2 regions of the Nocardioides kongjuensis genome follow, and region 1 is predicted to be linked to the other one. Evidence: riboswitches for the same ligand, from Rfam matches in the RefSeq annotation. Region 1 holds a riboswitch; the other holds the start of a gene.

What was found. A riboswitch is a leader RNA that binds a small molecule or an ion and turns the genes downstream of it on or off. The one in region 1 is predicted to bind FMN.
Region 2: linked by a shared signal. The riboswitch ahead of BJ958_RS00245 (6,7-dimethyl-8-ribityllumazine synthase) and the one ahead of ribD (bifunctional diaminohydroxyphosphoribosylaminopyrimidine deaminase/5-amino-6-(5-phosphoribosylamino)uracil reductase RibD) in region 1 are both predicted to bind FMN.

The regions. Positions count from the first base shown of each region.
Region 1 is NZ_JACCBF010000001.1:1,633,012-1,648,414, forward strand. It holds gene BJ958_RS07885 (DinB family protein) at 1-217, opposite strand, end outside; gene BJ958_RS07890 (ATP-binding protein) at 222-1,256, opposite strand; gene BJ958_RS07895 (TrmH family RNA methyltransferase) at 1,253-2,023, opposite strand; gene rplT (50S ribosomal protein L20) at 2,026-2,412, opposite strand; gene rpmI (50S ribosomal protein L35) at 2,455-2,649, opposite strand; gene infC (translation initiation factor IF-3) at 2,681-3,355, opposite strand; gene BJ958_RS07915 (SseB family protein) at 3,632-4,159, opposite strand; gene BJ958_RS07920 (amino acid deaminase/aldolase) at 4,207-5,457, shown strand; gene BJ958_RS07925 (4-amino-4-deoxy-L-arabinose transferase) at 5,435-5,977, shown strand; gene BJ958_RS07930 (aldose epimerase family protein) at 5,988-6,875, shown strand; gene BJ958_RS07935 (PH domain-containing protein) at 6,872-7,330, opposite strand; gene hisG (ATP phosphoribosyltransferase) at 7,330-8,172, opposite strand; gene BJ958_RS07945 (phosphoribosyl-ATP diphosphatase) at 8,183-8,446, opposite strand; gene ribH (6,7-dimethyl-8-ribityllumazine synthase) at 8,492-8,980, opposite strand; gene BJ958_RS07955 (bifunctional 3,4-dihydroxy-2-butanone-4-phosphate synthase/GTP cyclohydrolase II) at 8,982-10,220, opposite strand; gene BJ958_RS07960 (riboflavin synthase) at 10,222-10,854, opposite strand; gene ribD (bifunctional diaminohydroxyphosphoribosylaminopyrimidine deaminase/5-amino-6-(5-phosphoribosylamino)uracil reductase RibD) at 10,854-11,882, opposite strand; FMN riboswitch at 12,006-12,135, opposite strand; gene BJ958_RS07970 (cupin domain-containing protein) at 12,227-12,721, shown strand; gene BJ958_RS07975 (lipid-transfer protein) at 12,727-13,899, opposite strand; gene BJ958_RS07980 (MaoC family dehydratase) at 13,896-14,285, opposite strand; gene BJ958_RS07985 (OB-fold domain-containing protein) at 14,282-14,671, opposite strand; gene BJ958_RS07990 (FAS1-like dehydratase domain-containing protein) at 14,668-15,222, opposite strand; gene BJ958_RS28975 (acyl-CoA dehydrogenase family protein) at 15,219-15,403, opposite strand, start outside.
Region 2 is NZ_JACCBF010000001.1:43,090-58,492, reverse strand. It holds gene BJ958_RS00295 (DNA glycosylase AlkZ-like family protein) at 1-1,124, opposite strand, end outside; gene BJ958_RS00290 (response regulator) at 1,237-1,896, opposite strand; gene hpf (ribosome hibernation-promoting factor, HPF/YfiA family) at 2,014-2,640, opposite strand; gene BJ958_RS00280 (ComF family protein) at 3,225-3,926, opposite strand; gene BJ958_RS00275 (LpqB family beta-propeller domain-containing protein) at 4,035-5,777, opposite strand; gene mtrB (MtrAB system histidine kinase MtrB) at 5,777-7,465, opposite strand; gene mtrA (MtrAB system response regulator MtrA) at 7,472-8,182, opposite strand; gene ahcY (adenosylhomocysteinase) at 8,266-9,708, opposite strand; gene BJ958_RS00255 (MFS transporter) at 9,830-11,287, opposite strand; gene BJ958_RS00250 (hypothetical protein) at 11,462-11,830, shown strand; FMN riboswitch at 11,840-12,005, shown strand; gene BJ958_RS00245 (6,7-dimethyl-8-ribityllumazine synthase) at 12,058-12,495, shown strand; gene BJ958_RS00240 (DUF808 family protein) at 12,529-13,509, opposite strand; gene BJ958_RS00235 (acyltransferase family protein) at 13,545-14,630, opposite strand; gene BJ958_RS00230 (hypothetical protein) at 14,737-15,228, shown strand; gene BJ958_RS00225 (hypothetical protein) at 15,246-15,403, opposite strand, start outside.

The DNA of each region.
Region 1 (15,403 bases):
GGTGGTCGGGCTCCGGCCAGACCCGGCCGAAGGTCGGGCCGAAGTAGCCGATCTCGACGTTGGCGCAGTGCAGCACCGTGCCCAGGAAGGAGGTGCCGGTGGGAGTGCGCGGCAGCCGCAGCTGCCGCTCCTCCAGGCCCTCGAGCTTCCAGAGCAGCGCCTCGCGCGCGGCCCCGAGGTAGCGGCGGAGCACGTCGCCGTGGTCGGCCTCGGTCATGGGGTCATGCTGCCACGGACCGCGCGACCGGCCAGGTCGTGGTGATCCGCGCACCGCCGCCGGGGCGGTCGTCGACCACGATGGTGCCGCCGTGGGCCCGGACCAGGCCGCGGACGATGTAGAGGCCGAGGCCGGAGCCGCCGCCGGTGCCCTCGGTCCAGAACTTCGTGAAGATCCGCTGGCGCAGCTCGGGGGCGATCCCGTTGCCCTCGTCGGCGACGGTGACGGCGAGGTGGTCGTCGTCCTCGCGCCAGCGGCCGACGTGGACGCGGACGGTGCCGCTGCCGTGGCGCACGGCGTTCTCGACGACGTTGGTGAGCACCTGCATCACCTTGTCGGGGTCAGCGTCGACCGGTGGGAGGTCGGGCTCGACCTCGAGCTCGATCGGGGTCGAGGTGACCACGGTGATCGACTGGTGGACCAGCTCGGCCTTGCGTCCCAGGTCCGTGGGACGCCGGTGCAGCTGGAGCCGGCCGGTGTCGATCCGCGCGACGTCGAGCAGCTCGGTGATCAGCCGACTGAGCCGGTCGGCGTCGGCGCTCGCCGTGGTGAGCATGAGTCGCTTCTGCTCGTCGCTGAGCTTGTCCCAGCGGTTGAGGAGGGCCTGCACGAAGCCCTTGACGCCGGTGAGCGGGGAGCGCAGCTCGTGGGCGAGGGTGGCGACGAGGTCGGACCGGTCGCGGTCGAGACGGGCCCGGCCCCGGCCGGAGCGCAGGTCGACGGCCACCGCGGTGACCGGGCCGTTGCGCACCTCGCGGTGCAGCCGCGCGGTGACCAGGACCTCCGTGCCGTCGGGCAGCAGCCAGGACTGCTCGGGAATCCCGCTGCGCGTCGAGAGCCCGCGGTACGGCGCGTTCGCGTCGGTCCAGGTCTGGGCGTCGTGGTCGGTGAGCGCGAGGACCTCGGCGAACGGACGTCCGAGGGCCTCCGACGGGTCGACGCCGAGCATCGCGGCCGCGACCGCGTTGACCGCGCTCACCGTGCCGTCGGCGTCGGCCAGGACGACGCCGTCCGGCAGGAGGTCGAGGGGGTCGGTCACGCCCTCATCATGGCGCGGGCACTGGCGTAGAGACAGACCGCCGCGGCGGTGGCGAGGTTGAGCGACTCGGCTGCGCCGAGGATCGGGATGCTGACCCGGTGGTCGGCCAGCGCGGCGAGCTCCTCCGGCAGGCCCCAGGCCTCGTTGCCGAACAGCCACGCCGTGGGCCGCGCGAGCAGCTCGTCGGCGCCGAACAGGTCGACCTCTCCCCCGCCGTCGGCGGCGAGGACCGTGAGGCCGGCCGCCTGCGCCCGTCGGACGGCGGCCGCCGGGTCGCGCTCGACGACGACGGGCAGGTGGAACAGGCTGCCCACGCTCGCCCGGACCGTCTTCGGGTTGTAGGGGTCGACCGAGTCGCCGGCGAGCACGACCGCCTCGGCACCGGCCGCGTCGCTGGTGCGGATGACCGTGCCGGCGTTGCCGGGGTCGCGCACGTCGGCGCAGATCGACAGGAGCCGCGGCGCGGGCGGCAGCTCGCCGTCGAGGAACCGGCACACGGCGACGAGGCCGGCCGGGTTGACGCTGTCGCTGAGGCCGCCCATGGCGCGGTCGTCGACCAGGGTGACGGCGGCGTCGCCGAGCAGGCCGGCGTACTGCTGGGCGGCGTCGGCGGTCGCGAAGACCTCGACGACGACCCCGGCACCGAGGGCGCCTTCGACGGCCTTGGGGCCGTCGGCAAGGAAACACCGCCGCCCGGATCGCTCCGGACGGCGGTGCAGCTTGCGTGCTTCCTTGACGCGAGTGTTGCCCGCGGTCAGAGGAGTCATGCTCAGGCGGAGACCTTGGGCGCGTTGACGTCCTCGGGCAGCGCGGCCTTGGCCTGCGCGACGAGCGCGGCGAAGGCGGGGGCGTCGTTGACGGCGAGGTCGGCGAGGATCTTGCGGTCCACCTCGATGCCGGCCAGGTTGAGGCCCTGGATGAAGCGGTTGTAGGTCAGTCCCTCGGCGCGGGCAGCGGCGTTGATGCGCTGGATCCACAGGCGACGGAAGTTGCCCTTGTTCTTCTTGCGGTCGTTGTAGCTGTAGACCAGCGAGTGGGTGACCTGCTCCTTGGCCTTGCGGTACAGCCGCGAGCGCTGGCCGCGGTAGCCGCTGGCCCGGTCGAGGGTCGTACGACGCTTCTTCGCCGCGTTCACTGCGCGCTTGACGCGTGCCATCTTCTTACTCCTTGTTGCTCAGGTTCAGGGGCGGACGGCCGGTCAGAGACCGAGCATCTTCTTCGCGCGCGGGACGTCGTTCTTGGCGACCTCGACCGTGCCGGTGAGGCGACGGGTGACCTTGGAGGCCTTCTTCTCGAGGTTGTGGCGCTTGCCGGCCTTCTCGCGAAGGATCTTGCCGCTGCCGGTCACCTTGAACCGCTTGCTGGCGCCGGAGTGCGTCTTGTTCTTGGGCATCTGATGTGTCCGCTCTGTCTCTGAGTTCGTCTTACAGGTCGATGTCGGGGTCGAGCGCCTCGTTGGCGCGCTTGGCCTTCTTGGTGGTCGAGGGCTGCACCGCGGTCCGCTCGGCGTGCTCGGCGGCCTGCTCGGCGGCGCGCTCGGCAGCGGCCTCCTGCTTCGCGGCCTTGACCTCGAGCTTCGCCTCGGCCTTCTTCTTGTGCGGGCCCAGCACCATGACCATGTTGCGGCCGTCCTGCTTGGGGTTGGACTCGACGAAGCCCAGCTCCTGGACGTCCTCGGCCAGCTTCTGCAGCAGCCGGTAGCCCAGCTCGGGGCGGTGCTGCTCGCGGCCGCGGAACATGATCGTGATCTTGACCTTGTCGCCGGCCTTGAGGAAGCGAACGACGTGACCCTTCTTGGTCTCGTAGTCGTGCGCGTCGATCTTGGGCCGGAGCTTCATCTCCTTGATGATGACGTTGGTCTGGTTCCGTCGCGCCTCACGGGCCTTCTGGGCGTTCTCGTACTTGAACTTCCCGTAGTCCATGAGCTTGCAGACGGGGGGCTTGCCCATCGGGGCGATCTCCACCAGGTCCAGGTCGGCCTCCTGCGCGAGCTTGAGGGCCTGGTCGGTGGGGACGATGCCGACGGTCTCGCCGTTGGGTCCCACGAGACGGACCTCGGGAACCCGGATCCGCTCGTTGATGCGCAGCTCGGTGCTGATGTGTCCTCCAAACTAGGTGTGTCGGGAGGTCTTCAGCCCTGCAAATGAGAAGAGGCTCCCGCTGGTGCAAGCGGAAGCCAGTCATGGGCCCCGTGAGCCCGGTGTCGTCGTACGACGGCCCCGGCAGGGCTTTCCACGGACCGGACCCGACGACCTGGTGGCCGCCTGGGTGGGAGACGATGGTGCTGGTCCCCGCTTGTGGATCCGTCATCCCCACTCGCGCAGGCATGACGGATCGGTCAACGCCCGATGCTATCTCGTTTGTTCCGCGCAGTGCTAATCCGCGGTGCCCAGCCAGGCCCAGTCTCCGTCCTCGAGCCGGACGGGCGTCCAGCCGGAGGCGATCCGGTGCAGGTCGTCGTCGGCGAGGACGAAGGTGTGCGGGCCCGCGACGTCGACCACGAGCGCGTGGGCGCCCTCCTGGACGGCGGTCGCGGCGGCGAGGTGCGCGGCGACCGGGACCGGTCGCGCCTGCGGGTCCCAGGCGGCCAGGGCGGCGAGGTCGGTGAACGCGAGCAGAGCCAGCCGGCCGTCGGCGCCGGTCAGCAGCACCGCGGCCATGTCGCTCGACTTGTCGCGGGCCAGGCCGTCCTCGCCGACCTCGGCCTCGCCGAGGATCGCGACGACCGGGACGAGCAGCCGGGACGGGGCGAGGGCCGCCAGCGCCTCGGGGTACGCCGCCGTGCCGGCCGCGTGGGCCGCCAGCGCCGCGGCCAGTGCGGCGTCGGCGGTGCCGTCGTCGTCGACGTACTCCGAGCCCTGGAGGCGGCGGGCGTCGGGGCGCTCGTTCGGCGATGCGGTCACGTGGCCATCCTTTCACTCCGCCCTACCAGCCGTGGAACGATGACCCGATGCAGCACCACCCCCCTGCGCCGTCGTCGGTCGCGCGCAACAAGCTCGCTGCGCGCCTGCGCGAGGCGGTCGCCGCCTGGGGCGAGCCCCTGTCCACCCCGGTGTTCGTCGTCGACCTCGACGCGTTCGACGCCAATGCGGCCGACCTGGCCCGCCGCGCCGGCGGGACGCCGATCCGGGTCGCGTCGAAGTCGATCCGGGTCCCGGCGCTGGTGAGCCGGGCGCTGGCGGCGGACGGCTTCGCCGGGGTGCTCGCCTACACCCTCGCCGAGGCGCTGTGGCTGGCCGACGAGGACGTCTGCGACGACGTCGTGGTCGCCTACCCGAGCGTCGACCGGGGTGCCCTGGCCACCCTGGTCGCCTCGCCGCGGGCGGCCTCGCGGATCACGATCATGGTCGACGACGTCGCCCACCTGGACCTCGTCGACAGCCTGCGGGCCTCGACCGCGGTGCCGGTGCGGGTGGCGATCGACGTCGACGCCGGGCTGCGCTGGGGCGGGCAGGCGGTCGGTCCCAAGCGCTCCCCCCTGTACGACCTCGGCGCGATCACGTCGCTGGCCCGGACCGTGATCGACCGGCCCGGGTTCCAGCTGGTCGGCGTGATGACCTACGAGGGCCAGGTGGCCGGCGTACCGGACGCGGTGCCGCACCAGCGGGCGAGGTCGGCGATCGTGCGCAGGCTCAAGCAGCTCTCCGTCGCCCAGCTGCACGTGCGCCGCGCGGCGATCGTCGAGGCGCTCGACGCGCTCGAGGGGTACGGCGACTTCACCGGCCTCGGGTTCTGGAACGCCGGTGGCTCGGGCTCGATCGAGTCGTCGGCGGCCGACCCGGTCGTGACCGAGGTGACCGCCGGCTCGGGCCTGCTGGCGCCCACGCTGTTCGACCACTACGAGTCCTTCTCCCCCACCCCGGCAGCCTTCTTCGGCCTCCCGGTCACCCGACGACCCTCGGCGGACGTGGCGACCGTGCACGGGGGCGGGCTGATCGCGTCGGGTCCGACGGGCGCCGACCGGGCGCCGACGCCGTGGGCGCCGGCCGGGTTGAGCCTGACCGGCCTCGAGGGCGCCGGTGAGGTGCAGACCCCGCTGGTCGGCGCCAACGCCGGACGGCTCGCGATCGGGGACCTCGTGTGGTTCCGGCACGCGAAGTCCGGCGAGCCCTTCGAGCACGGCCGCACCGCGCTGCTCCTGCAGGGCGAGCGGTTCGTCGAGGAGGTCCCGACCTACCGTGGCCACGGCCTCGCCTTCTGACGTCCTCGCCGCCGCGCTGTCACGGCCACCGACGCTCGGCGAGGGGCGGCTGATCTGCATCGACGGGCTCGCGGGATCGGGCAAGACGACCCTGGCGCGCGCGCTGGCGTCGCTGGCACCGGAGGCGGTCGTGCTCGGCACCGACGAGATGCTCGAGGGGTGGCGCGGGCTGCCCGGTCTCGGCGCCTCCGTCGACGCGCTGCTGCGCCCCCTCTCCGCCGGGCGGCCGGGGCGCTGGCGGCGGTGGGACTGGTACGCCGACGCCTGGGACGGGACCTTCGTCGTCGACCCCGGGCCGCTGCTCGTGCTCGAGGGGGTGGGGAGCGCAGCGGCGTCGTACGCATCCCTGGTGACGCTGGCGGTGTGGGTCGAGGCGGACCTCGACGTGCGGCTGGCGCGGTGGCTGGAGCGCGACGGGGAGGAGATGCGTCCGCACTGGGACGCGTGGCTGGCCGACGAGGAGGCACTGCACGCCAGGGAGGGGACGCGGGAGCGCGCGGACCTGGTCGTGCGGACATAGGGTCGGGCCCGTGACCGCACCGACCGGCGAGCAGCACGTCCTGTCCTCCCACGGCTACCGAGCCGTCGTCACGCAGGGCAGCGGCGCTCTGCGGTCGCTGACCCACGACGGCCGTGAGCTCGTCGACGGCTTCGCGGAGGACGCGATGCCGTCGGGTGGGCGCGGGCAGCTGCTGGTGCCGTGGCCGAACCGGATTCGGGACGGGCGCTACACCTTCGAGGGGACCACCCAGCAGCTCGCGCTGACCGAGCCGAAGCGGGGCAACGCGTCGCACGGGCTCGTGCGGTGGGTCTCGTGGACACTCGTGTCGGCCGCCGACGACCGGGTGGAGCTGTCGTACTTCCTGCCCGCGCAGACGGGCTACCCGTGGGCGCTGGCACTGACGACGACGTACGCGCTGGGGCCCGAGGGACTGACCGTGACGCAGGCCGCGACGAACCTGGCGGCCACGGCCGCGCCGTACGCGTCGGGAGCGCACCCGTACCTGCTGGCGGGGCCGGGCCCGTGCGACGGCTGGACCGTCGGGCTGGACGCAGCGACGGTGCTGGAGGTGGACCCTGACCGGCTGCTGCCGACCGGGCGCGCGCCGGCAGACGGACTGGTCACCTCCCCGCTCGGGAGCACCGTCCTCAACCACGCGGTGACCGACCTGGCCCGTGACGCCGACGGCCGGGCGACCGTGACGCTGCGATCCGGGCAGACCGGCGTGGCGCTGTGGGTGGACGAGAACCACCGGTGGCTGCAGGTCTACACCGGCGACGACACCCCGACCCCGCGGGTGAGCGTCGCCGTCGAGCCGATGACCGCTCCGCCGGACGCGTTCAACTCCGGTGACGACCTGGTGGTGCTGGCCCCCGGGGCGTCGTACGCCGCCTCGTGGGGGATCCGGGCGCTCTAGCCCTGGTGGGCGGCCACGACCGCGCGCAGCTCGCGGATCGCGGTGGCGGCACGCGCACCGTCGGAGGCGTGGATGCCGAGCAGGGAGACCCGCTCGTCGTCGCCGAGGTCGAGGTGCGGCCACGGTGCGCCCTGGGGGAACCGGACCGTGCCGACCTCGCTCCAGGCGAAGCGCCGGGTGCGGTAGCCGTTGACGACGGTCAGCCCGTCCTCGCGGGCGACGACCCGGGACCGGGCCAGCGCGTTGAGCAGCGCCAGGCCGATCAGGATGAAGAAGATGACGGTCGCCTTCTCCAGGTCGTTGACCGCGGCCCTGGTCTGGTCGTCGAAGCTGACCCACAACCAGGCGAAGGCGCCCACGAGGATCACCGCGAAGACCGCGGCGGCCATCCGGGGACCGAACGGCCGCCAGGTCCGCGGCAGGGTGGGCAGGCCCGACCGGTCGGGATCGGCCATCAGAGCCGGCAGGCGTGGATGTCGGTGGTGAGGATCGCGCGGGCGCCCAGCGCGAACAGCTCGTCCATCACCCGCTGGGCGCTGGCCCGCTGCACCATGGAGCGGACCGCGACCCAGCCCTCGCGATGCAGCGGGCTCACGGTCGGGCTCTCGATGCCGGGGGTCAGGGCGATCGCCTGCTCGACCTTCTCGGCGCGGATGTCGTAGTCCATCATCACGTACGCGCGGGCGACCAGGACGCCCTGCAGGCGGCGGGTGAAGACCTCGAGCGCGCTCGGGTCGGCACCCTCGCGGGTGATCATCACGCCCTCGGACTCGAGGATGACCTCGCCGAAGACCTCCAGGCCCGCTGCGCGCAGGGTGGAGCCGGTCTCGACGACGTCGGCGATCACGTCGGCCACACCGAGCTGGATGCTGGTCTCGACCGCGCCGTCGAGGCGGACGACCGAGGCCTCGATGCCACGCTCGGCGAGGTAGCGCTTGACCACGCCTTCGTACGACGTCGCGATCCGCATGCCCGCGAGGTCCTCGATCTTCTCGGCGGTGCCGGGGCGCGCAGCGAAGCGGAACTTCGAGCGCCCGAAGCCGAGCTGGAGCGACTCGGCCGCAGCCGAGTGCGAGTCGAGGAGCAGGTCGCGGCCGGTGATGCCGGCGTCGAGGGTGCCCTCGCCGACGTACAGCGCGATGTCGCGCGGACGCAGGTAGAAGAACTCGACCTCGTTGTCCGGGTCGATCTTGGTGAGCTGCTTGGAGTCCAGGCGCTGGGCGTAGCCCGCCTCGCGGAGCATGCCGGAGGCAGCCTCGGACAGGGCCCCCTTGTTGGGGACGGCGATCTTGAGCATGTGCGTTACCTCAGAGGTGTGCGTAGACGTCGTCGAGCGAGAGGCCGCTCGCGATCATGAGGACCTGGGCGTGGTACAGCAGCTGGCTGATCTCCAGGGCCGTGGCGTCCTTGCCCTCGTGCTCGGCGGCCATCCAGGACTCAGCGGCCTCCTCGATCAGCTTCTTGCCGATCGCATGGACGCCGGCGTCGAGCTGCCGGACCGTGCCGGATCCCTCGGGCCGCGTCTGTGCCTTCTCGCTGAGCTCTGCGAACAGCTCGTCGAACGTCTTCACGGGAGGTCAGCCTACGGCGTGGCCGCAGCCCGACCGCCGCCGGTCTCAGCCCGTGTAGCCGCGCGAGCGGATCCTCTTCAGCGTGGCCGCGGTCTGCAGGGCCGCCGAGGCGGCCTCGTAGCCCTTGTCCTCGCAGGATCCCTCGAGGCCGGCGCGGTCCAGCGCCTGGGCCTCGTCGTCGCAGGTGAGGACGCCGAACCCGATCGGGGTGTGGTGGTCGAGCGAGACCCGGGTCAGGCCGTCGGTGGCGGCACTGCAGACGTACTCGAAGTGCGGCGTGCCGCCGCGGATGACCACGCCGAGCGCGATCACGGCGTCGTACGACGGCGCGAGGGCCGCCGCGGTGACGGGCAGCTCGAAGGTGCCGGGGACCCGGACGACGACGGGCGCCTCGACCCGATGGTCGGCGAACGCGCGCTGGGCGCCGGCGATGAGGCCGTCCATGACCTCGGTGTGCCAGCTCGCCGCGACGACCGCGACCCGCAGGTCGTGGCAGTCGGTGGGGGCGATGTCGGGGGCGCCGTGTCCGGCCATGTCAGTTGACTCCTTCGAGGTCGAGGTCGGGCAGGTCGTGGCCCATCCGGTCGCGCTTGGTCAGCAGGTAGGCGAGGTTGTGGCCGTTGGGGTGCGGCGTGAGCGGGACCCGCTCGGCCACGGTGATCCCGTAGTCCTCGAGCGAGGTGACCTTGTCGGGGTTGTTGGTCAGCAGCCGCACGTCGGAGACGCCGAGGTCCTTCAGGATCTGGGTGGCCGCGCCGTAGTGGCGGGCGTCGGCGGGCAGGCCGAGGTCGAGGTTGGCGTCGACGGTGTCGCGACCACCGTCCTGCAGCTGGTAGGCCTGCAGCTTCGCGACCAGGCCGATCCCCCGGCCCTCGTGGCCGCGCAGGTAGATGACGACACCGCGGCCCTCCTCGACGATGCGGTCCATCGCCTCGTTGAGCTGGGGACCGCAGTCGCAGCGGCTGGAGCCGAACACGTCACCGGTCAGGCACTCCGAGTGCACGCGGGTGAGCACCGGGCCGCCCTCGGCGAGGGTCGCCGGGTCGCCGTACACGAGGGCGACGTGCTCGCTGCCGTCGACCGTGATGGTGTAGCCGATGGCGGTGAAGTCACCGTGGCTGGTGGGAAGGCTGGTCTCGGCCTCGCGGACGACGTGGGTCTCGACGCGGCGGCGGTAGCGGACGAGGTCCTCGATCGAGATCATCGCCAGGCCGTGCTCGTCGGCGAACGCACGCAGCTCGGGGGCGCGCTTCATGGTCCCGTCGTCGTTGACGACCTCGACCAGGACACCGGTCGGGGTCAGTCCGGCGAGGCGGCACAGGTCGACGGCGGCCTCGGTGTGGCCGCGGCGGACCAGCACGCCGCCCTCGCGGTAGCGCAGCGGGAACACGTGGCCCGGGCGGGTCAGCTCCCACGGCTCGGTCGCGGAGTCGGCGAGCACGCGCACGGTGTGCGCGCGGTCGGCGGCGGAGATGCCGGTGCTGACGCCGTCGCGGGCGTCGACCGAGATGGTGTACGCCGTGCGGTAGGCGTCCTTGTTGTGCGGGGTCATCAGCGGGATCTCGAGCCGGTCCAGCATCGCGCCGGGCATGGGCGCACAGATGACCCCGCTCGAGTAGCGGATCGTGAAGGCCATCAGCTCCGGCGTCGCCTTGCTGGCGGCGAAGATGATGTCGCCCTCGTTCTCGCGGTCCTCGTCGTCCACGACGACGACCGCCCTGCCCGCCGCGATGTCGGCGATCGCGCGCTCGACCGGGTCCAGTCGCACCGACATGTCAGTTCTCCTCGCTGCTGGCGCTGCTGGCGCTGGGGGTGCTGGTGTAGGCACGGACGAGCTTCTCGACGTGCTTGGCGATGACGTCGACCTCGAGGTTGACCTGGTCGCCGACGGCACGGAAGCCGAGCGTGGTCCGGGCCAGGGTCTCGGGGATCAGGCTGACCGTGAAGGTGTGGTCTCCGGCCTCGACGACGGTGAGCGAGGTGCCGTCGACGGTGATCGAGCCCTTGTCGACGAGGTAGCGGCCGAGCTCGGCGGGCATCTTGATCTCGACGAGCTCCCAGTGCTCGCTGGGCGTGCGGGCGACGACCTCGCCGACGGCGTCGACGTGGCCCTGCACGACGTGGCCGCCCAGGCGCTTCTCGGCGGTGACCGCCCGCTCGAGGTTGACCCGGTCACCCACGTCGAGCCGACCGGTCGTGGTCTTGGCGAGGGTCTCGGCCATCACGTCGGCGGTCCAGGTCGTGTCGGTGCGCTCGGCGACGGTCAGGCAGCAGCCGTTGACGGCGATCGAGTCACCGAGGCCGGCGTCGGACAGCGTCACGTCGGAGGCGATGGTGAGCCGGATGGCGTCCCCCTGGTCCTCGACGGCGGTGACGGTGCCGAGCTCCTCGACGATGCCGGTGAACATCAGGCGGTTCCTTCCTTGTCCCGGCCCTTGGTGGGCCTCATGATCATGCGCACGTTGGCCTCGGCGCCCTCGCCGACGACGGTGGTGTCGACGAGCCGGAGGTGCAACGCGTCGGCGATGGTGCCGATTCCGAGGTCGCCGACAGCCGAGCGGCCGGAGCCGAGCAGCATCGGGGCGACGTAGGCGACGACCTCGTCGACGAGCCCCGCCTGCAGGAAGGCAGCAGCCAGGGTCGGCCCGCCCTCGAGGAAGACGTGGTGGCGGTCGTGGTCGGCGTACAGGGTGCGGAGTGCCTCTGCGGGGTCCTGCGTGCGCAGGTGCACGGTGGGCGCGGCGTCGTCGAACACGCGGCGGTCCTCGGGGAGGTCGCGCTCCCCCATCACGACGCGCAACGGCTGCTCGCCGACCGGCTGGTCGTCGTCGCCGCGGACGGTGAGCTGCGGGTCGTCGACCTCGACGGTGTTGGTGCCGACGAGCATGGTGTCGCACAGGCCGCGCAGCAGGTGCGTGTCGCGGCGCGCGGCCGGCGAGGAGACCCACCGCGACGTGCCGTCGGCGGCGGCGCTGCGCCCGTCGAGGGTGGTCGCGAACTTCCAGGTGACGAAGGGCCGGCCGTTGCGGTGCGCGAACGTCCAGGACCGGTTGACCTCGGCGGCCTCGTCGGCGAGCAGGCCGGCGTCGACCTCGATGCCCGCCTCCAGCAGTGTCTCCATGCCGCCCGCGGCCTGAGGGTTCGGGTCGCGCTGGGCGATGACCACACGCGCGACGCCGGCGGCGATCAGCGCCCGGGAGCAGGGCCCGGTGCGCCCGGTGTGGTTGCACGGCTCCAGCGTCACGACCGCGGTCGCACCGCGAGCCAGCTCGCCGGCCACCTTCAGCGCCTCGACCTCGGCGTGCGGCGTACCGGCGCCGTGGTGGTAGCCCTCGCCGACGATGCTGCCGTCGGGTCCGAGCAGGACGCAGCCCACCCGCGGGTTGGGGTGCAGCGGCACCCCGGGGGTCACTGCCAGCGCGAGCGCACGACGCATCGCGTCGTACTCACGGGTGAAGCTCTCCGTCACCGGCCACCGCCTCTCGTCGTCCTGGACGCGGACTCCGGGGCTTGCCTGGCGTACGGCGGGCGCCCACTGCGGGGCGTCCGTCGGACACTCGTGCGTGCACTTCCCATCCGGACTTTGACCGTCGGTCCAGGAGTTCCACCTGGTCAACCGATCACTGGCTGCGATCGGGTCGCGGACTGTCACCGCCGGTTCGGATTTTCACCGACCCCAGAGCACGCGAGCTCTTGGGATCCATGGTGGCACACCGCGACACGCCGTGCGCCGTGGGTCCGGTCACTGGGACCTCCTGGCGGCCTCGGTAGCGTCGCTGCATGTCGTATCCCCCACCCCTCCACGACGGCGACGGCGAGGTCTCGGCCCGGGTGCGTCCCGGCACCGACGGCCCCGACCTCGTCTACCCCAACGGCAACCGGGTCCACTACCTGGCCCGCGGCGAGGCGACCGGCGGCCTGTTCGGCCTCTACCGCTGGGAGTTCTCCGAGGCGGTCAGCGGACCGGGCCCGCACTTCCACCGCAGCATGGCGGAGTCCTTCTACGTCCTCGAGGGCGAGGTCCGGATCCACACGGGCGCCGAGTGGGTGACGGCGCGGCCGGGCGACTTCCTGCACGTGCCGCCCGGCGGGATCCACGGCTTCCGCAACGAGTCCGGCGCCCCGGCGTCGATGCTGCTGCACTTCGCGCCGGGCGCGCCGCGGGAGCCCTACTTCGAGGGTCTCGACCGGCTGGCCCGGGGTGAGGAGTGGACCCCGGAGGAGTACGACGCGTTCATGCGCGAGCACGACAACGTGTGGGTCGAGGAGTCGTAGGGCCCTCAGGCCGACAGGATCAGCCCGCTCGTCGGCACGCCGGTGCCGGCGGTGACCAGCACGTGGTGCGCGTCGGCGACCGGGTTGACCGAGGTGCCGCGCACCTGGCGCACGCCCTCGGCGATGCCGTTCATCCCGTGGATGTAGGCCTCGCCGAGCTGGCCGCCGTGGGTGTTGACGGGCAGCCGGCCACCGAGCTCGATGGCGCCGTCCTTCACGAAGTCCTTGGCCTCACCGCGGCCGCAGAACCCGAGCTCCTCGAGCTGCATGAGGACGTACGGCGTGAAGTGGTCGTAGAGCACGGCCATCGGCATGTCGGCGGGGGTGAGGCCGGACTGCTTCCACAGCTCACGACCGACGACGCCGATCTCCGGGATCCCGATGTCGTCGCGGTAGTAGGACGTCATCACGAACTGGTCCCTGCCCGAGCCCTGTGCGGCGGCGGTGATGTACGCCGGCCTCTGGGCCAGGTCGCGGGCCCGCTCCGCCGAGACGACGACGAGGGCGACCGCGCCGTCGGACTCCTGGCAGCAGTCGAGCAGGTGCAGCGGGTCGGCGATCATCCGGGACGCCTGGTGGTCCTCGAGGGTGATCGGCCTGCCGTAGAAGAACGCGGCCGGGTTGGTGGCGGCGTGCCTGCGGTCGGCGACGGCGACGCGGCCGAAGTCCTCGGAGGTGGCGCCGTACTCGTGCATGTAGCGACGCGCCTGCATGGCGACCGTGGCGGCCGGCGTCGACAGGCCGAGCGGGTAGGTCCAGGCGTTGTCGAGGCCGTTGGTGTTGACCTGCGCGGCGGCCCAGCTGGACACCTGGCCGAACCGGTCGCCGGAGCGCTCGTTGAAGCCGCGGTAGGCGACGACGACGTCGGCGACGCCCGTGGCGACCGCCATCGCGGCCTGCTGGACGGTGGCGCAGGCCGCCCCGCCGCCGTAGTTGATCCGGCTGAAGAAGCGCAGCTCGGGGATGCCGAGCTCGCGGGCCACCGCGATCTCGGACGAGGTGTCCATGGTGAAGGTGACCAGGCCGTCGACGTCGGCGGGCGTGAGGCCACAGTCGGCGAGGGCGTGGCGCACGGCCTCGACGGAGAGCTGGAGCTCGGAGCGGCCGGACTCCTTGGAGAACTCGGTCGCGCCGATGCCGGCGATGGCGGCCTTGCCGGAGAGGGTGCGCTCGCTCATGCGGCCACCTTGACCGTGCCGATGACGTGGTCGCCGAGCGAGACCGAGCCGACGACCTCGATCGTCGCGACGCCGTCCTCCACCTCGGTCACCTCGCCGGTGAAGGTGAACGTGTCGTAGGGGTACGCCGGCGCGCCGAGCCGGATCGCGATGCCCCGGATCTGGACGTCGGGTCCGGCCCAGTCGGTGACGTAGCGCTCGCACAGCGCCGTCGAGGTGAGGATGTTGACGAAGATGTCCTTCGAGCCGGCCGCCTGGGCGATGTCGCGGTCGTGGTGGACGTCTTGGAAGTCGCGGGTCGCGATCGCGGTCGAGACGACCAGGGTCGGCGTGATGGGCAGGCTCCACTCGGGAAGCCGCTCCCCCACCTTCAGCTCGGCGCTCATCGGTCCACCTTCGTCCAGATCGGGAGGGTCAGGTCGTCGTCGATCACGTTCCAGCCGACGACCGCGCGGTCGCCGATCTCGACGGGACCGGTCATCTCGGCCACCATCCGCACGCCCTCGTCGAGGTCGAGCAGCGCGATGACCAGCGGCAGCTCCTTGCCGGGCACCTGCGGGGCGTGGTGGACGAGGTAGGAGAACACCGTCCCCTCGCCGGCGGAGACCACGTAGCCGCGGTCGAACGCGCCGCAGTCCGGGCAGGCCGGCCCGGGCGGGTGGCGCAGGACGCCGCACTGGTTGCACTTCTGGATCCGCAGCTCGCGGTTCGCCGTGCCCTCGAAGAAGTAGGCGTTGTCCCGGTTGACGACCGGGCGCACCGGGCCGCTCACGCGTCGGCCTTCGCGCGGGGGATGAACTTGAGCACCCGGAAGAGCATGGTCGCGACCCGCTCGTCGCCGACGTACCAGGTGTTGCGGGAGGTCACGAAGTAGCCGACTCCCATGCCGGTGACCTTCGGGCCGACGACCGAGTCGAGGGCGGTGGTGACCCGCACCTTCTCCCCCACCGTGAGGTAGCGGTCGTAGGACTGCTCGCAGTTGGTGCCGAGGACGGCGGTGAAGCCGGCGTCGGTGAGCACCCGCATCATCGAGTGCAGCGGGTCGTCCTCGGACGGCTTGCCGCCCAGCCCGTACATCGTCCACACCTGGGCCATCGACGGCGGCGCCTCGCCCGCCTCGAAGCGCGGGTTGTCGAGGCCCATCGCCTCCAGCCAGTTGTTGATCGTCGGCTGGTTGACCTCGTCGCGGGCGACCCGCTCGGCGGCCTCTCCCCAGCCCTTGATCCGCTCGGCCTCGGCCATCACCTTCTCGTGGACGGCGGCGGGAACGATCTCGACACGCTCGCTGGCGCTCGCTGCTCGATCACCGGCGGGGGCGCTCATCGCGGCACCCGCGGCAGGCCGAGGCCGAACATCGAGATCAGCTCGCGCTGGACCTCCTGGACCCCGCCGCCGAAGGTCAGCACGAGGTTCCGCTTGGCCTGCGCGTCGAGGTAGTCGACCAATTCCTTCGTCTCCTGTTCTCCTGCGTCACCGTGGCGGTGCACGAGCGAGATGAGGTCGG
Region 2 (15,403 bases), 1.6 Mb from region 1:
CCGGCCAGCCGCTCGAGCTCGGCGGCGAGCTCGCCCGCGGTCTCGGCGGGGGCGTGCGGCTCCGACCACGCCGACTGCACCAGCAGCCGTCCGGAGACCCGGTCTGCCTTGAGGTCGACCCGGCCGACGATCCGGTCGCCGAGCAGGAACGGCAGCACGTAGTAGCCGTGCACCCGCTGCTCGGCGGGGACGTAGATCTCGATGCGGTAGAAGAAGTCGAACAGCGCCTCGGCGCGGTCGCGCTCCCACACCACCGGGTCGAACGGGCTGAGCAGCGACCGGGCGCCGATGCGGCGCGGGAGCCGCGCCTCGGTGTGCAGGTAGGCCGGACGCTTCCAGCCCTGCACCTCGACCGGCTCCAGCTCGCCGGCCGCGACGAGCTCGTCGACCGCGGCCCGGGCCTCCCCGACCCGGATCCGGTAGTAGTCGGCCAGGCAGTTGGCCGAGGCCACGCCGTGGGACCGGGCCGCTCGTCGTACGAGCTCGACGTGGGCCTCGGCCGCGGTCATCGCCGGCGCGTCCAGGACCGCTGCCGGCAGGACCCGCTCGGGCAGGTCGTAGCGGATCTCGAACTGGCTGTTGCGGCCCGCGATGGCCAGCTCCCCGGTCATGTAGAGGTAGTCGAGCATCCGGCGGGTGCGCGACCAGTTCCAGCCCCAGTGGTCCTTCGTGCGCGGCAGTCCGTCGTCGAGCTCGCGCGCGGTGCTGGCGCCGCGGTCGGTGATCTCGGCGAGCAGCGCCGCCTCGAGCTGGTCGCCCTCCTCGACGGTGAACCACTTGCCGCGCCGTGCCCGGTAGTCGTCCATCCGGTGCCGCATCGCCGGCCACAGCTCGACCGGCATGAAGGCCTGCACGTGAGCCCAGTACTCGACGACGCGCCGGTTGCGCCCGCTCGCCGCCCGCTGCAGCAGCTGGACGTCGTAGGGCCCCATCCGGGAGTAGAGCGGCATGAAGTGGGCGCGCTGCAGGACGTTGACGCTGTCGACCTGCAGCACCCCGGTGCGGGCCAGGGTGCGGTCGAAGGTGCGCAGCGTCGGGGCGCTGTGGGCCGGGTCGAGGAAGCCCTGCGCGGCCAGTGCGATGCGGCGGGCCTGGGCGAGCGACAGCGACTGCGTGGTGGGCACGGGCCCACCCTAGGAGCCGCCGCCGACAGCCGCCGCCGTCCCACCTGTCCCTGGGGTCACACCGGTCAGGGACTTCCGGGGATCCGTGCAGCGCGCGCGAGCAGTGCCCCGACTACTCCAGCTCGACCAGCTTGGCGCGCACGGCGTACATGACCGCCTCCATCCGCGAGTGCAGCTGGAGCTTCTCGAGGATGTTGCGGACGTGGTTCTTGACGGTGTTCTCGCTGATCGCGAGCTGTGCGGCGACGTCGCGGTTGCTCAGGCCGCGGGCGACGAACCGGAGCACCTCCAGCTCCCGCTCGGTGAGCTTGAGGGCCGGGCCGGCGGTGCGGTCGGGCTTCGACATCGTCTTGAACTCGTCGATCAGCTTGGCCGCCATCGACGGGCTGATCAGCGACTGGCCGTCGGCGACGACGCGGATGCCCTGGGCCACCTCCTCGATGGAGGAGTCCTTGAGGAGGTAGCCCGAGGCACCGCTCTTGACCGCCTCGTAGAGGTCGGCCTCGTCGTCGGAGACGGTCAGCATGATGATCTTCGTCATCGGGACCGCCTCCTTGATCGCGACGCACGCCTCGATCCCGGACTGCTTGGGCATCCGGACGTCCAGCAGCACCACGTCGGGCACGCTGCTGACCACGAGGCTGACGCCGTCGATGCCGTTGCTGGCCTCGCCGACGACCTCGATGCCGTCCTCGATGCCCAGGAGCATGGTCAGCCCACGCCGGAACAGCTCCTGGTCGTCGACCACCACCACACGTACCGGCTCGCTCACGGGCTGTCCCGGTGCTGCGGCCGGCGAAGTACCATCCGCCACGGCGGCATCATGACACGACCTCCCGAGTGAGTGCCGGTCCAGTCCGGTTTCGAGCGCTGCACGATGCTGGGGAGATCAGTCCTGCACGCTCCCGATGTCGAGCGAGATGACGCCGTAGTCGTAGCCGCGGCGGCGGTAGACGACGGCCGGACGCTCGCTCTCCTTGTCGACGTACAGGTAGAAGTCGTGGCCCACCAGCTCCATCTCGTAGAGCGCCTGGTCGAGAGTCATCGGGCTCGCCGGGTGGGTCTTCTCGCGGACCACGAGCGGCCCGTCGCCGGTGACCGTGATCGGACCGACCTGCCGGTCGATCGCGACCTCGTCGCTGTCCTCCTCGACCACGGTGGTCGGGACGTCGGAGAGCGCCTTGCCGACCGAGACCGGCGTACGACGGCCGCGGTGGACCCGCCGGCGGTCGGCGGCCTTGCGCATCTGCGCGGCCATCTTGTCGAGCGCGAGGTCGAGCGCACCCATCTTGTCGTCAGCGGCGGCCTCGGCCCGGATCACCGGCCCCTTGGAGAAGGCCGTGAGCTCGACGTGCACCGCCTGGTCGTGCTGGCGGGGGTTGGGTTCGCAGTCCACCTCCACATGGACCCGGATGATCCGGTGATCGTGCTTCTCCAGCTTGGTGAGCTTCTCCGCGGCATGCTCCCGGAACCTGTCCGAGATCTCGCAGTGCCGTCCGGTGACCACAACATCCATCAGTTACCTCCAAGGGGATTTCGGCGTGATGGGTACTCCTGCCGCCCAGGCAGGAAGCCGGTGTGCTGGCCCGTTGCTCGACCAGCACGAACTCAAGGGGCGACGCCCGGCGCGCGAGCGAAGCGAGCGCCAGGGCGCCATCGTCGCGCCGCCCGCCGTTCCTGCACGGAGGAGCGAGCGAGGAACGAGCGAGCGGGGGAGGAAGAAACGGCGCTGGCAGGCGGCGCGACATGCGCGAGCGAAGCGAGCGCGAAATGGCGGAGTCCGCCCGGCCGACCTGGTCTTCGTCCCCACACCCGCCTGCTGGGGCTTCCGCAGCTTGTTGCCACTACCGGCCCTCTCCCGGGGCCGGACGTATCTGACGTCCGGGCCGAGGCAGGACTGACGACTAAGCCGCACCGTGATCACCGGCCCGGGGGCCGGCTTACGTGGACCGTTTCGCCTGCGACTGGCATCGGCTTGCCGCACCCGGCTGGGCTCGCGCCCGGCCTGGGCGACGCAACCACGGACCCGGGCGGACTCCATGACCAGACGTTAGTCCGTCGGTGGTGACGGCGAAAGGCTTGGCCCGAAGTTCAGACCCTTCATCTGGCGGGGTTCCGGCGCCGGGTCGCGGCGACGGCCGCCGCGGCCTGCACGGGCACCCCGGCGGCCTCCAGCGCGCGCTGTGCCTCACGCAGCGTGGCGCCGGTGGTGAGCACGTCGTCGCACACCACGACGTGGGCGCGGGGGCAGCGCCGCGCGAGGCGTCGTACGGCGTGCGCGGGCGCCGTCATCGAGCCGGCGAGGTTGGCGGAGCGGCCGGCGGCGTCGAGGCCGGCCTGGTCGACGACACCGGGGCGCAGCCGCAGCAGCCGGGCCACCCGTGTCTCGGCGCCGAGCAGCGCGGCGGCGGCCCGGGTCATGGCGAGGGTGGGGTCGTGGCCGCGCTGGCGCACGGTCGTGGCACGCGACGGCACGGGGACCAGGACCAGCGGGCCCGGCGGTGCCGCGGCCCCGACCGACCCGGCGAGCAGGTCACCGAGGGGCCGGGCGAGGGCGAGCACCCGGCGCTCCTTGTGGGCGAGGACGAGGTCACGCAGCAGGCCGTCGTAGTCCCCCACCGCGTAGGTCGGCACCAGCCCCGCCGGGCAGGGCGTCGGCCAGTGCGGCACGGCCTGGGTGGCCAGCAGCCGGCACAGGTCGCGGCAGGCCGGGCAGCAGGGGCGCCCGGGCCGGTCGCAGCCCACGCAGCGCGAGCCGAGCACCAGGTCGACGAACCCGTCGATCAGCTGCGCGGTGGCCACCGGCCCACCTCAGCAGGCCACCCCCACCCGGGCAACCGGCGCCGGGGAGCCTGTGGAGACTCAGCTCGGTGCTCAGCTCGGTGCTCAGCTCGGTGCTCAGCTCGGTGCTCAGCCCGCGTAGTCGAGCTCCGAGAGCCCTCCCGGCCCGGCCTCGTGGTCCTCCTGGCGCACCAGGTCGACGTACTGGCGGGCGTAGACGGCGTACATCGGCGCGTCCTCGACGGGCGAGGCAGCCAGCCCGAGGACCTCGCCGGTGACGATGGTGGACAGGACGTCGACGCCGACCGTGGCGCCGTCGACGGCGACCACGTCGACCTCGTAGAGGTTGCCGGGGACGCTCGCGGTCAGCAGCGCGACCCGGACCGGGCTGGCCCAGGCGATGTCGATGACGGCACTGCCCTCGGGAGCGCGTACGACGAACGGCCGGCCCGCCCGGGCGACCTGGCCGCGACCGTTGAGGAACACCCGGGCACCGACGACCTCGTCGCCCTGCCCGCTCACCCGGACCACCCCGACCAGGCGGGTGCCGTCGCGGCTGACGACGAGGCTGCGGGCGCGGGTGCCGGTGATGCCGGGGACCCTCACGGTGCGCAGCTGGGCGCCGTCGTACAACCACACGACCGCGCCGCTCGCCCTGCGCTCCAGCACCCACAGCCGTCCGGCGTGGTCCCAGGTCGGGCGGGCGTAGCTGCCGCCGTCGAGCAGCACCTGCGCGGCGGGCTCGGAGGTCGACTGCTGGACGTGGGCGAGGCGGACGCGGCGCCCACCCGCGTCGACGCCGGCGACCTCCTCGTTGTCGGGGCTGACCGCGATCGCGGTGAGACCTGCCCCCTCGTCGCCGAACACGCCGGTGACGGGGTCGAGGTCGGTGTCCTGGGCGCCGGAGACCAGCCGGCCCTGGCTGATGCCGTAGAGCGTCTTGCCGCCGCCGGGGCCGGCCGGGCCGTAGGCGGCGGCCGCGTCGACGGAGTACTGCGCGACACCGCCCGGCAGCGGCAGCGGGGAGCCGTCGACGCTGACCCGCAGTGCGGTGACCGACGGGTCCTGGCGCAGCGTCCACGCGAGCTGGGCGAGCATCAGGCCGGCCTGCTCGGAGGTGACCGACTGGGCCTCGCCGACGAGCGAGATGTCGGCGACGCCGGCGTCGCTGACGGGCACGGACAGCCCCACGGACAGCCCCGAGGGCAGGAACGAGCGCACCACGCCCTGGGCCAGTGGCGGCGGACCGGCGAGCAGGCCGGCGACGAGGCTGGTGGCGAGCTGGTCGCCCTCCGGCACGAACACCGGCTCGGGGACGAGGATCTTGGCGACCGGGTCGAAGTAGTAGAGCGAGACCTGGTGGTAGCGCTGCCGGAACCACGAGGCGGGCACGACGAGCGCGTCCGGCGGGTCGGTGATCCGGTACTCCCCGTCCTGCACGGTGACCTTGAAGTCGAGGGTCAGCTCCTCGGCGCCCATCGCGCCCCGCCACGCCCCGACCGAGTCGAGCCGGTCGGCGGCGGTCAGGGACACCGACACGAAGCCCCCGCTCTCGCGCACGGGCAGCGAGTCGCTGTAGATGATCGTCTCCTGCTCGGGGTTCCAGCCGGCCGCGGCCTCCTTGGTGAGGTACTGCTTCGCGACGCTGGTCTGCACCGGCCACGCCGTCATCGCGTCGAGGAACCCGGCGACCACCTCGGTGCGCGATGCACCCTCGACCGGGGGCCGGGCGTCGATGTCACTGGCCCGGCGGGTGTCACCGCGGTCGGTGCCGCGGCTCTGGACCACGGGGCCGGAGGTCGGGAGCGACGTGCAGCCGGACAGCACCGCCAGGGCGAGCACGAGCACCACGACGGCGCGCAGGCGGGTCATCACTCCTCCCCCTCGGGTACGACGCCCGCGGGCCCGACCACGACGGCGGCGTCGCTCGACATCGCGTCCTCGGGAACCAGCGGGAGCGGGCTGTGCCGCAGCGTGCCGTCGGCGTGCCGGGGCACGGTCAGCCGGAACTGTGCCCCCTGACCGGTCCTGCCCCACGCCTGCAGCCAGCCGCCGTGCAGGTGCGCGTCCTCCTGCGCGATCGCGAGGCCCAGGCCGGTGCCACCGCTGGTGCGGGTGCGGGCCGGGTCGGAGCGCCAGAAGCGGTTGAAGACCATCGACGCCTCGCCGGGCGCCAGGCCGACCCCGTGGTCGCGCACGGTGATCGCGGCCGCCTCCTCGTCCGACTCGAGGCGCACGATGACCGCCTCGGTCGGGTCGTCGGCGAGGGCGTGGTCGATCGCGTTGGTGACCAGGTTGCGCACGATCCGCTCGATCCGGCGCACGTCGACGTCGGCCTGGACGGGGTGCCCCGGCTCGACGACCTGCACCCGGATCCCGCGCTGGTCCGCCAGTGGCTGAGCGGCCTCGACCACCCGTCGTACGAGGTCGCCGAGGTTGACGTTCTCGGTGGCGAGCACCGCGGCGCCGGCGTCGAAGCGGCTGATCTCGAGCAGGTCGACGAGCAGGTTCTCGAACCGGTCGAGCTCGGCCTGCATCAGCTCCGCCGAGCGGGCCGTCGCCGGGTCGAAGCTCTCGCGCGCGTCGTGAAGGACGTCGGAGGCCATCCGCACGGTCGTCAGCGGGGTGCGCAGCTCGTGGGACACGTCCGACACGAACCGGCGCTGGACCCAGCTGAGCTCCTCGAGCTGGCGGATCTGGCGCTGGAGGCTGGTCGCCATCTGGTTGAAGGAGTACGCCAGGCGCGCGATGTCGTCCTCGCCGGTGACCTGCAGCCGTTCCTGCAGCCGCCCGGCCGCGAGCCGCTCGGCGACCCGCCGGGCCAGCCGGATCGGGGTTACCACCTGCCGGGTCACCAGCCAGGTCAGGCCCGCGACCAGCGCGAGCAGCAGCCCGGCCGCCGTCAGCAGCGCCCGGGTCACCAGGTCGAGGGTGTCCTGCTCCTCGGAGAGCGGGAACAGGAAGTAGAGCGTGTAGGTCTTGCCGTCCGAGGGCAGCTGGACCTGGGAGCCGACCACGATCCCCGGCTCCCGGGTGGTCCTCGCGTCGGAGCCGGCGCCCGTCGTGCGCACGATCTCGGTGTAGGTCCACGCCGTCGCCCGGCGCGGGGCGTCGAAGTGCTCCTCGAGGGAGGTGGGGATGCTGATCAGGTCGAGGCCGCTGGTGTACTCGCCGCCGCCGGTGCGCAGGGCCGGGTCCTCCCCCTCGGGCCCGGCCAGCACGACGGCGTACCCCCGGCTCGCGCCCCGCTCGATGATCGGGTCGACCAGGTCGCGCTGCTGCTGGCTGGCGTTGACCTCGCGTCCCGACGCCGCCTCGAGGCGGTCCTGGGCGTCGGCGACCTCGGCGTCGACCTCGCCGAGCACGACCTCGGAGCGGTGCCGCAGCAGGCCGTCACGGGTCTGCTGCAGCAGGATCCAGCCGACGCCGCTGACCACGACCGCGGACAGCACCACCGTGCTCGCCACGACCCGGGCCTGGATCGAGCGCCGCCAGAAGGTCAGTGCGCGGCGCAGCCGGGGTGCGAGCCACCCCCAGCAGCGGCGGAGCGCCTCAAGCACCTGTGATCACTGGGCCGAGCCGGCCTTGTAGCCGACCCCGCGCACGGTCAGCACGATCTCGGGGTGCTCGGGGTCGTGCTCGACCTTGGAGCGCAGTCGCTGCACGTGCACGTTGACCAGGCGGGTGTCCGCGGCGTGCTGGTAGCCCCAGACCTCCTCCAGGAGCGCCTGGCGGGTGAACACCTGGCCGGGCTTGCGCGCCAGGCACAGCAGCAGGTCGAACTCGAGCGGCGTCAACGAGATCTCCTCGCCGCCACGGGTCACCGCGTGCCCGGCCACGTCGATCTCGACGTCTCGGATGGCGAGCGCCTCCTGCGGGACCGCCTCGGTACGGCGTACCCGCGCTCGGATCCGGGCGACGAGCTCCTTGGGCTTGAACGGCTTGACGACGTAGTCGTCGGCCCCGGACTCCAGTCCGACCACCACGTCGACGGTGTCGCCCTTGGCGGTCAGCATCACGATCGGGACGCCGGACTCGGCGCGGATCTCCTTGCAGACGTCGATGCCGTCCTTGCCGGGCAGCATCAGGTCGAGCAGCACCAGGTCGGGCTTGTAGTCGCGGAACGCCGCCAGCGCCAGGTCGCCCCGCGGGCAGACCCGGCTCTCGAAGCCCTCCTGCCCCAGCACGATGCCGAGCATCTCCGCGAGCGGGGCGTCGTCGTCGACGACGAGGACGCGTCCCTTCGTCGGGTACGGCGCGCTGCTGGGCGGGGTCACGCCCGCAATATTAGGCGGGGGCACGACGAAGGCCCGGCACCACCACGGTGCCGGGCCTCGTCGACGTACTGCTCAGTAGCTGGTCAGTAGCGGTAGTGCTCCGACTTGTACGGGCCCTCGACCGGGACGCCGAGGTAGTCGGCCTGCGCCTGGTTGAGCTCGGTCAGCTCCACGCCGATGGCGTCGAGGTGGAGGCGGGCGACCTCCTCGTCGAGGTGCTTCGGGAGCACGTAGACGCCGATCGGGTACTCGTCGGTCTTGGTGAAGATCTCGATCTGCGCGAGCACCTGGTTGGTGAAGGAGTTCGACATGACGAACGACGGGTGGCCGGTCGCGTTGCCGAGGTTCAGCAGGCGGCCCTCGGAGAGGACGATGACCTTCTTGCCGTCGGGGAAGATCCACTGGTGGACCTGCGGCTTGATCTCGTCCTTGACGATGCCCGGGATCTTCGCGAGGCCGGCCATGTCGATCTCGTTGTCGAAGTGGCCGATGTTGCCGACGATGGCCTGGTTCTTCATCCTCTCGAAGTGCTCGACGCGGATGATGTCGAAGTTGCCCGTCGTGGTGATGAAGATGTCGGCGAAGTCGACGACCGACTCGAGGCGCTTGACCTCGTAGCCGTCCATCGCCGCCTGCAGCGCGCAGATCGGGTCGATCTCGGTGATGATGACGCGAGCGCCCTGGCCGCGGAGCGACTCGGCGGAGCCCTTGCCCACGTCGCCGTAGCCGCACACGACCGCCGTCTTGCCGGCGATCATCACGTCGGTGCCGCGGTTGATGCCGTCGATGAGCGAGTGGCGGCAGCCGTACTTGTTGTCGAACTTCGACTTGGTGACCGAGTCGTTGACGTTGATCGCCGGGAAGAGGAGCGAGCCCTCCTTGAAGCGGTCGTAGAGGCGCAGGACACCGGTGGTGGTCTCCTCGGTGACGCCCTTGATGCCGTTGGCGATGTTGGTCCAGCGCTGCGGGTCGTTGTCGAGCGAGCGCGCGAGGACCCGGAGGACCTCCTTGTACTCCTCGTTGTCGGTCGAGTCCTGGCCCGGCACGGCACCGGCCTTCTCGAACTCCACGCCCTTGTGGACGAGCAGCGTGATGTCGCCGCCGTCGTCGAGCAGCATGTTGGGGCCGATCTTGTTGCCGTCGGCGTCGGTGAAGTCGAAGACCTTCTCGGCCTCGTCCCAGTACTCGGCCAGGGTCTCGCCCTTCCAGGCGAAGACCGGGGTGCCGGCGGGGGCGTCGACGGTGCCGTTCTTGCCGACGACGACGGCCGCGGCGGCGTGGTCCTGGGTCGAGAAGATGTTGCACGTCGCCCAGCGCACGTCGGCGCCGAGGGCGGTGAGCGTCTCGATGAGGACGGCGGTCTGGATGGTCATGTGCAGCGAGCCGGCGATCCGGGCGCCCTTGAGCGGCTGGTCGGCGCCGTAGCGGGCGCGCATCGCCATCAGGCCGGGCATCTCGTGCTCGGCGAGCTCGATCTCCTTGCGGCCGAACTCGGCCAGGCTCAGGTCAGCAACCTTGTAGTCCATGAGTGATCCTCGAGGTTCGAGTGTCGTGTGACAGCTGGGTCCTGCGGCGCATCTGCGCATCGTCGGGATCTCCCGCGCATGACGTAGGACACCCTACAAGCGTGCTCCGAGGGCCGGGGAATCATCGGGAATGTCCTTCCACCGCTCCGCCACGCCCGTGCCCCGCCCGCAGTAGCACGCCGCCCACCACCGCGCACCCGAGCGCGACGACCGCGCCCGCGAGCACCGCGTGGTGCAGCCCGTCGACGAACCCGGCGGCGTCGGCGCCGTACGGCCCGGCGGCGGGGACGAAGGTGCCGAGCCAGGCGACGCCGACGGCCAGACCGGTCTGCCGGAAGGTGTCGTTCGCGCCGGCGGCGAGCCCGCTCTGCTCGGGCGGGAGGGCGGCGAGGGCGAGGGCGCTGCCGGAGGGGTTGAACAGCCCGGTGCCGACGCTGGCGAGCAGGAAGCCGGGCAGGATCGAGGCCCAGCCGGAGTCCGCGTGCGTGGTCCAGGCGAAGACCGCCATCCCGGCAGCGACGAGCAGCAGACCGACGACGGCCAGGGCGGCAGGGGCGAACCGGGTCATCAGCCCGGCCGTCGTGCCGGAGACGACGAAGACGAGCGCGGTGCCGGGCAGGTACGCGAGCCCGGTCTGCAACGGGCTCAGACCGACGACCCCCTGGAGGTAGAGCGTGAGGTAGAGGAAGCCGGCGAAGAACGACGCCGAGATGCCGAACACCAGCACCTGCGGTGCGCTGAAGGCCGGTTGCCGGAAGTGCCGCAGCGGGAGCATCGGCGCCCGCGAGCGGTGCTCGATGACGACCAGCGCCCCGAGGGCGACCGCGGCGCCGGCCAGCGACCCCGCGACCAGGCCGCTGCCCCAGCCGTCCTCGTTGCCCCGCAGCAGGGCGAGCACGAGGAGGAACAGCCCGGCGACGAGGGCCAGCTGACCTGGTACGTCGAGCCGCCGCGCCTGCGGGTCCCGGCTCTCCTGCACCCGGCGGGCCAGGGCGAGGGCGAGCAGGCCGATCGGCACGTTGCACCAGAAGATCGCCCGCCAGCCGATGGCGTCGGTCAGCACCCCGCCGACGAACGGGCCGATCGCGAAGGCGGCTCCGATCGACGCGCCGTACACGCCGAGCGCCCTGGCGCGTTCCTCAGCCGTCGGGGTCACCTCGGAGATCAGGGCGAGGGCGGTGGCGAACAGCACCGCCGCGCCGATGCCCTGGACGGCACGGGCCGCGACGAGGGTGCCGATGCCCGGTGAGACGGCGCAGGCGGCGGACGCGGCCGTGAACAGCACCATGCCGCCGAGGAAGACCTGCTTGCGGCCGACACGGTCGGCGATCGAGCCGGCGGACAGGACGACGGCCGCCAGCGGCAGGGTGTAGGCGTCGATCACCCACTGCAGCCCGGACAGGCTGGCCCCGAGGCCGGCCGCGATGTCGTCGAGTGCGGTGTTGACCACGCTGACGTCCAGCATCAGCATCACGGTCGCCACGCAGGCGACGGCGATGCTGAGCGTCCGGTCGGCGGCGGTCCGGGCGAGCGGTGGGGTCGCGGTCGTCGCAGGTGTCGGGGAGGTGGCGGATGTCATGGCACGAGATGCTGTCCGTCGCGCCGGTACGCCGACCATCCCAAGCGGGCGGGTTCTCCGGTGCCCCAGATCCTCCGGTGGTGCGCGCTCCCCAGACTTCTGGGGCCGCGTGCCCACGCCGCGGCCCGGACGACTCCCGAGGTCACCACCAGGGGCGTGTCCTAGCCTGCTGCCATGGCGGACACCAGCGTGGCCCGTGGCCTCGGCGCCCTACGGATGGCGGTGGGCGTCACGATGCTGGCCGCGCCGCGGCTGGTCGGCCGCAACGACGACCCGTCGTTCCAGCTGTTGCTGCGCACGATCGGGGTCCGCGACCTGGTGCTCGGAGCCGGCACCGTGCTCGCACCCGACGCCGACCTCACCCGCTGGGCGACGACGGCGCTGGCCAGCGACCTGACCGACGTGGTGGTCGGCGCCGCCTCCATCCGGACGGTGGGCCGCCAGGGCGGCCTGGTCGCCGCGCTGGCACCGGTGCCGTTCGTGGCGGCGGGGCTCGTGGGCATCAGGCGGGCACGCGACCGGCACGCGGCGCGGGGCCAGTAGTCTGACGCCGTACGTTCTCAGGGCGGGGTGGAACTCCCCACCGGCGGTGAGGGCGTCCCGGCCGATCCGGGGCGACCGAGCCCGCGAGCGCCGGCCCGGTCACGACCGGGGCGGGTCAGCAGATCCGGTGCGACTCCGGAGCCGACGGTCACAGTCCGGATGGAAGAGAACGCGACGGGCCTCGCGCGCGTCGTCACGCCCTGGGTGACACGCGAAGAGGAGAGCCCATGTCACCCACCGCCCCCCGCGTCGCCATCGTCGCGGCCCGCTGGCACGCCGACATCGTCGACGTCGCCGTCACCACGTTCACCACCGAGCTCGAGCAGCGCGGTTACGCCGTGGACGTCGTCCACGTGCCCGGTGCGTTCGAGATCCCGCTGCAGGTACGACGACGCGCCCTGTCCGGCCGGTACGCCGGCGTCGCGGCCGCCGCCCTGGTCGTCGACGGCGGCATCTACCGCCACGACTTCGTCGCGTCCAGCGTCGTGGACGCGCTGATGCGGGTCCAGCTGGAGACCGACGTGCCGGTGTTCTCCGCGGTGCTCACGCCGCACCACTTCCACGAGCACGACGAGCACCTGGACTACTTCCGCCGCCACTTCGAGACGAAGGGCCGCGAGCTGGCCAACGCGCTGGACGCGACCGTCCGGCTCCCCGCACTCTGAGCCCGCGGCCGGGCCTGCCGCGCCTGACCGAGGTCAGTGCGCGGCGGGCTCGCCGTCGTCGTACCGCTCGATCGGGTCCTTGTCGCCGGTGAACGGCAGCACCCGCACGACGGCGACCACGACCGAGCCGACGACCAGGCCGATCACCGCGGAGATCCCGGTGTTGGCGAGCCAGGCCAGGGCGCTGCCGAGGACGCCGTGCACGGCGTGCTCGACGTCGTGCTCGATGCCGTGGACCCACTCGTACGGCGCGTCCCACCAGCCGGCCTCGTGCAGGTTGACGAGCAGGATGTGGCCACCGACCCAGAGCATCGCGACGGTGCCGACGATCGAGATGATCGACAGCAGTCGCGGCATGAACGCGACCAGGCCGCGGCCCAGCCGCTGCGCGAACGCCGAGGAGCGCTGCGCGAGGCTCAGGCCCGCGTCGTCCATCTTCACGATGAGCGCCACCACGCCGTAGACGGCCACGGTGATGACGACGGCGACGACGAGCAGGGTGGCGAGCTTGGTCCAGAAGGACTCGTCCTCGACCGAGGCCAGCGCGATGACCATGATCTCAGCGGACAGGATCAGGTCGGTGCGGATCGCGCCGGAGACCAGCTCCTTCTCGGCCTCGGCGCTGACCTCGGCGACGGGCGTCTCGTGCTCGTCGTGGCCGGAGACCACGTGCCAGATCTTGTGGGCGCCCTCGTAGGCGAGGAAGGTGCCGCCGATCATCAAGATGATGGGGAGCAGGTCCGGCAGGAACTGGCTGAGCAGCAGCGACGCCGGGAGGATGATCAGCAGCTTGTTGCGGATCGAGCCGATCGCGATCTTCTTCACGATCGGGAGCTCACGCGTGGCGGCGACGCCCTGGACGTACTGCGGCGTGACCGCCGTGTCGTCGATCACCACGCCGGCGGCCTTGGCGGTGGCCTTGCCGGCCGCGGCACTCACGTCGTCCATCGACGCGGCGGCCATCTTGGCGATGGCTGCGACGTCGTCGAGGAGACCGAACAGGCCGGCGCTCACGAGGGTCGGTCCGTGGTGAGAGGCATGCTCGAAGGCTACCGGCCCGCGGCCACGAGGCCCGCGTCCGTGGTCTCCCACTCCTGCTCGTGGACGACCCCGGTGAGCTGCACCGCCTCCCGGACCCGCCGGTGGGCGACGTCGAAGGGGTCGACGACCCGTTCGAGCACACGGCGCGCGGGTGGTGCGGCCAGGCCGAGCGCCACCGCGACGCCGATGCCGACCGCGGCGAGCAGGCCGAGCCAGGGCCGGTCGTGCGCCCACTCGATGAAGCCGAGGTACTCCAGCTCCTTCACGAGGAAGCCGTGGAACAGGTAGACGACCAGGGTCGCCGAGCCCATCCGGGTGAACCAGCCGCCGATGCGGGGTACGACGCTCAGCCAGGCCAGCGCGCCGGCGACACCGGCGAGCAGCACGAGCAGCCGGGTCAGGACCGCGGTCGAGGTCGGGTCGTCGAGCAGCGCGAACGGCCGCTGGTAGAGGTAGTCGCGGCTGGCCCACTCGTCGAGCGAGCCGGCGGCGACCCACAGCGCCGCGAAGGTCGCGACGCCGACCACCGCGGCGAACCGGCCACGCAGCCACTCCAGCGCCTCGGGCGTGGCCTTCAGGCCGAGCACGAAGAACGGAAGGAAGCCGACGATCCGCGGGGCGTCCAGCCAGCGGGTCCAGTCCCCGGTGAGGAGGAAGCCACCGGCGACGCTCAGGCCCACCGCGACCAGCACGCCGCCCCGCAGCGGCCGGAGCAGCGGGGTCACCAGCCGCCAGGCCACCATCGCGAGCAGGTACCACAGCGGGAAGTGCGGGTCGGTCCACAGGTCGGAGAGGTGCTCGTGCCCCACGTTGATCCGGAACCAGGCCAGCGCACCCTCGAACAGGACGTACGGCACCAGCAGCGTGGTCACCAGCTGCCACAGCCGCGCGGGGGTGTAGCCGAACCCCCGCGACAGGTAGCCGGACAGGAACACGAACGCCGGCATGTGCCACAGGTAGACGAAGTCGTACGTCCGCCCGCCGGGTCCGTCGGAGGGCAGCAGCGCGAGCAGGTGCCCGACCACGACGAGCGTGACCAGGCCCATCTTCGCGTTGTCGAGCCACGGGTCCCGAGTCCGAGGTGCTGAGGCCATCACTCCTTGGTACCCGAATCGCCTCTGCGGACACCAACTGTCAGACAACCCGGCGACGCCCCTGCTCGCGCCGCGGCGCGAGCAGGGGCGATGGGAGACTGATGGCGTGGACACCACCTACAGGCCCACCGATGCCATCCGCGTGCGCATGGTTCTCGGGCTGGGCGCTCTCGGGATCGTCAGCGCGCTGCTGGCGGCGGCGTCGTTCGCATCGGGCTCGGTCCCCGGCATGATCGTGCTGCCGGCGCTGGGGGTGCTGGCGGGCATCGGGGTCTGGAGCGAGCTGCGTCGCGCCGTCGTCCTCACGGCGGACGAGCTGGTCGTGCGGGGACGGGTGACCACGGTGCGCGTGCCGCTGTCCGAGGTCACCGCCGCCAGCTGGGAGCACCAGGACGGGCGGCCCGACGTCGCGCGACACACGGTGTGGATCGCGGCGCGGGGCCGACGCCCGTTCCGCGTCCACTTCCTCGCCGGGCACGAGGACTTCGTCGGCGACCTGCGGCGCCGTGCGGCCGGCGCCGGCGCCACGATCGACACCGCCGCCGCCCTGGCCGCCCCTGCTCCCCACGACACCCGCCGGCTGTTCACGAGCCTGTGAGGCCGGGGCCGGCCCGGTCACTGCTCGGGCAGCCCGCGTCCCTCCATCAGGTCGAACTCGGCGTCCTGCTCCAGCGTGGGGATGCCGACCCTCGCGAGCAGGTCCTCCCGATCCTCGTCGTCGAGCCGTGCCAGTCCCTCCTCGAGGTGCCGGAGGCTGACCATGCTCATCTGCT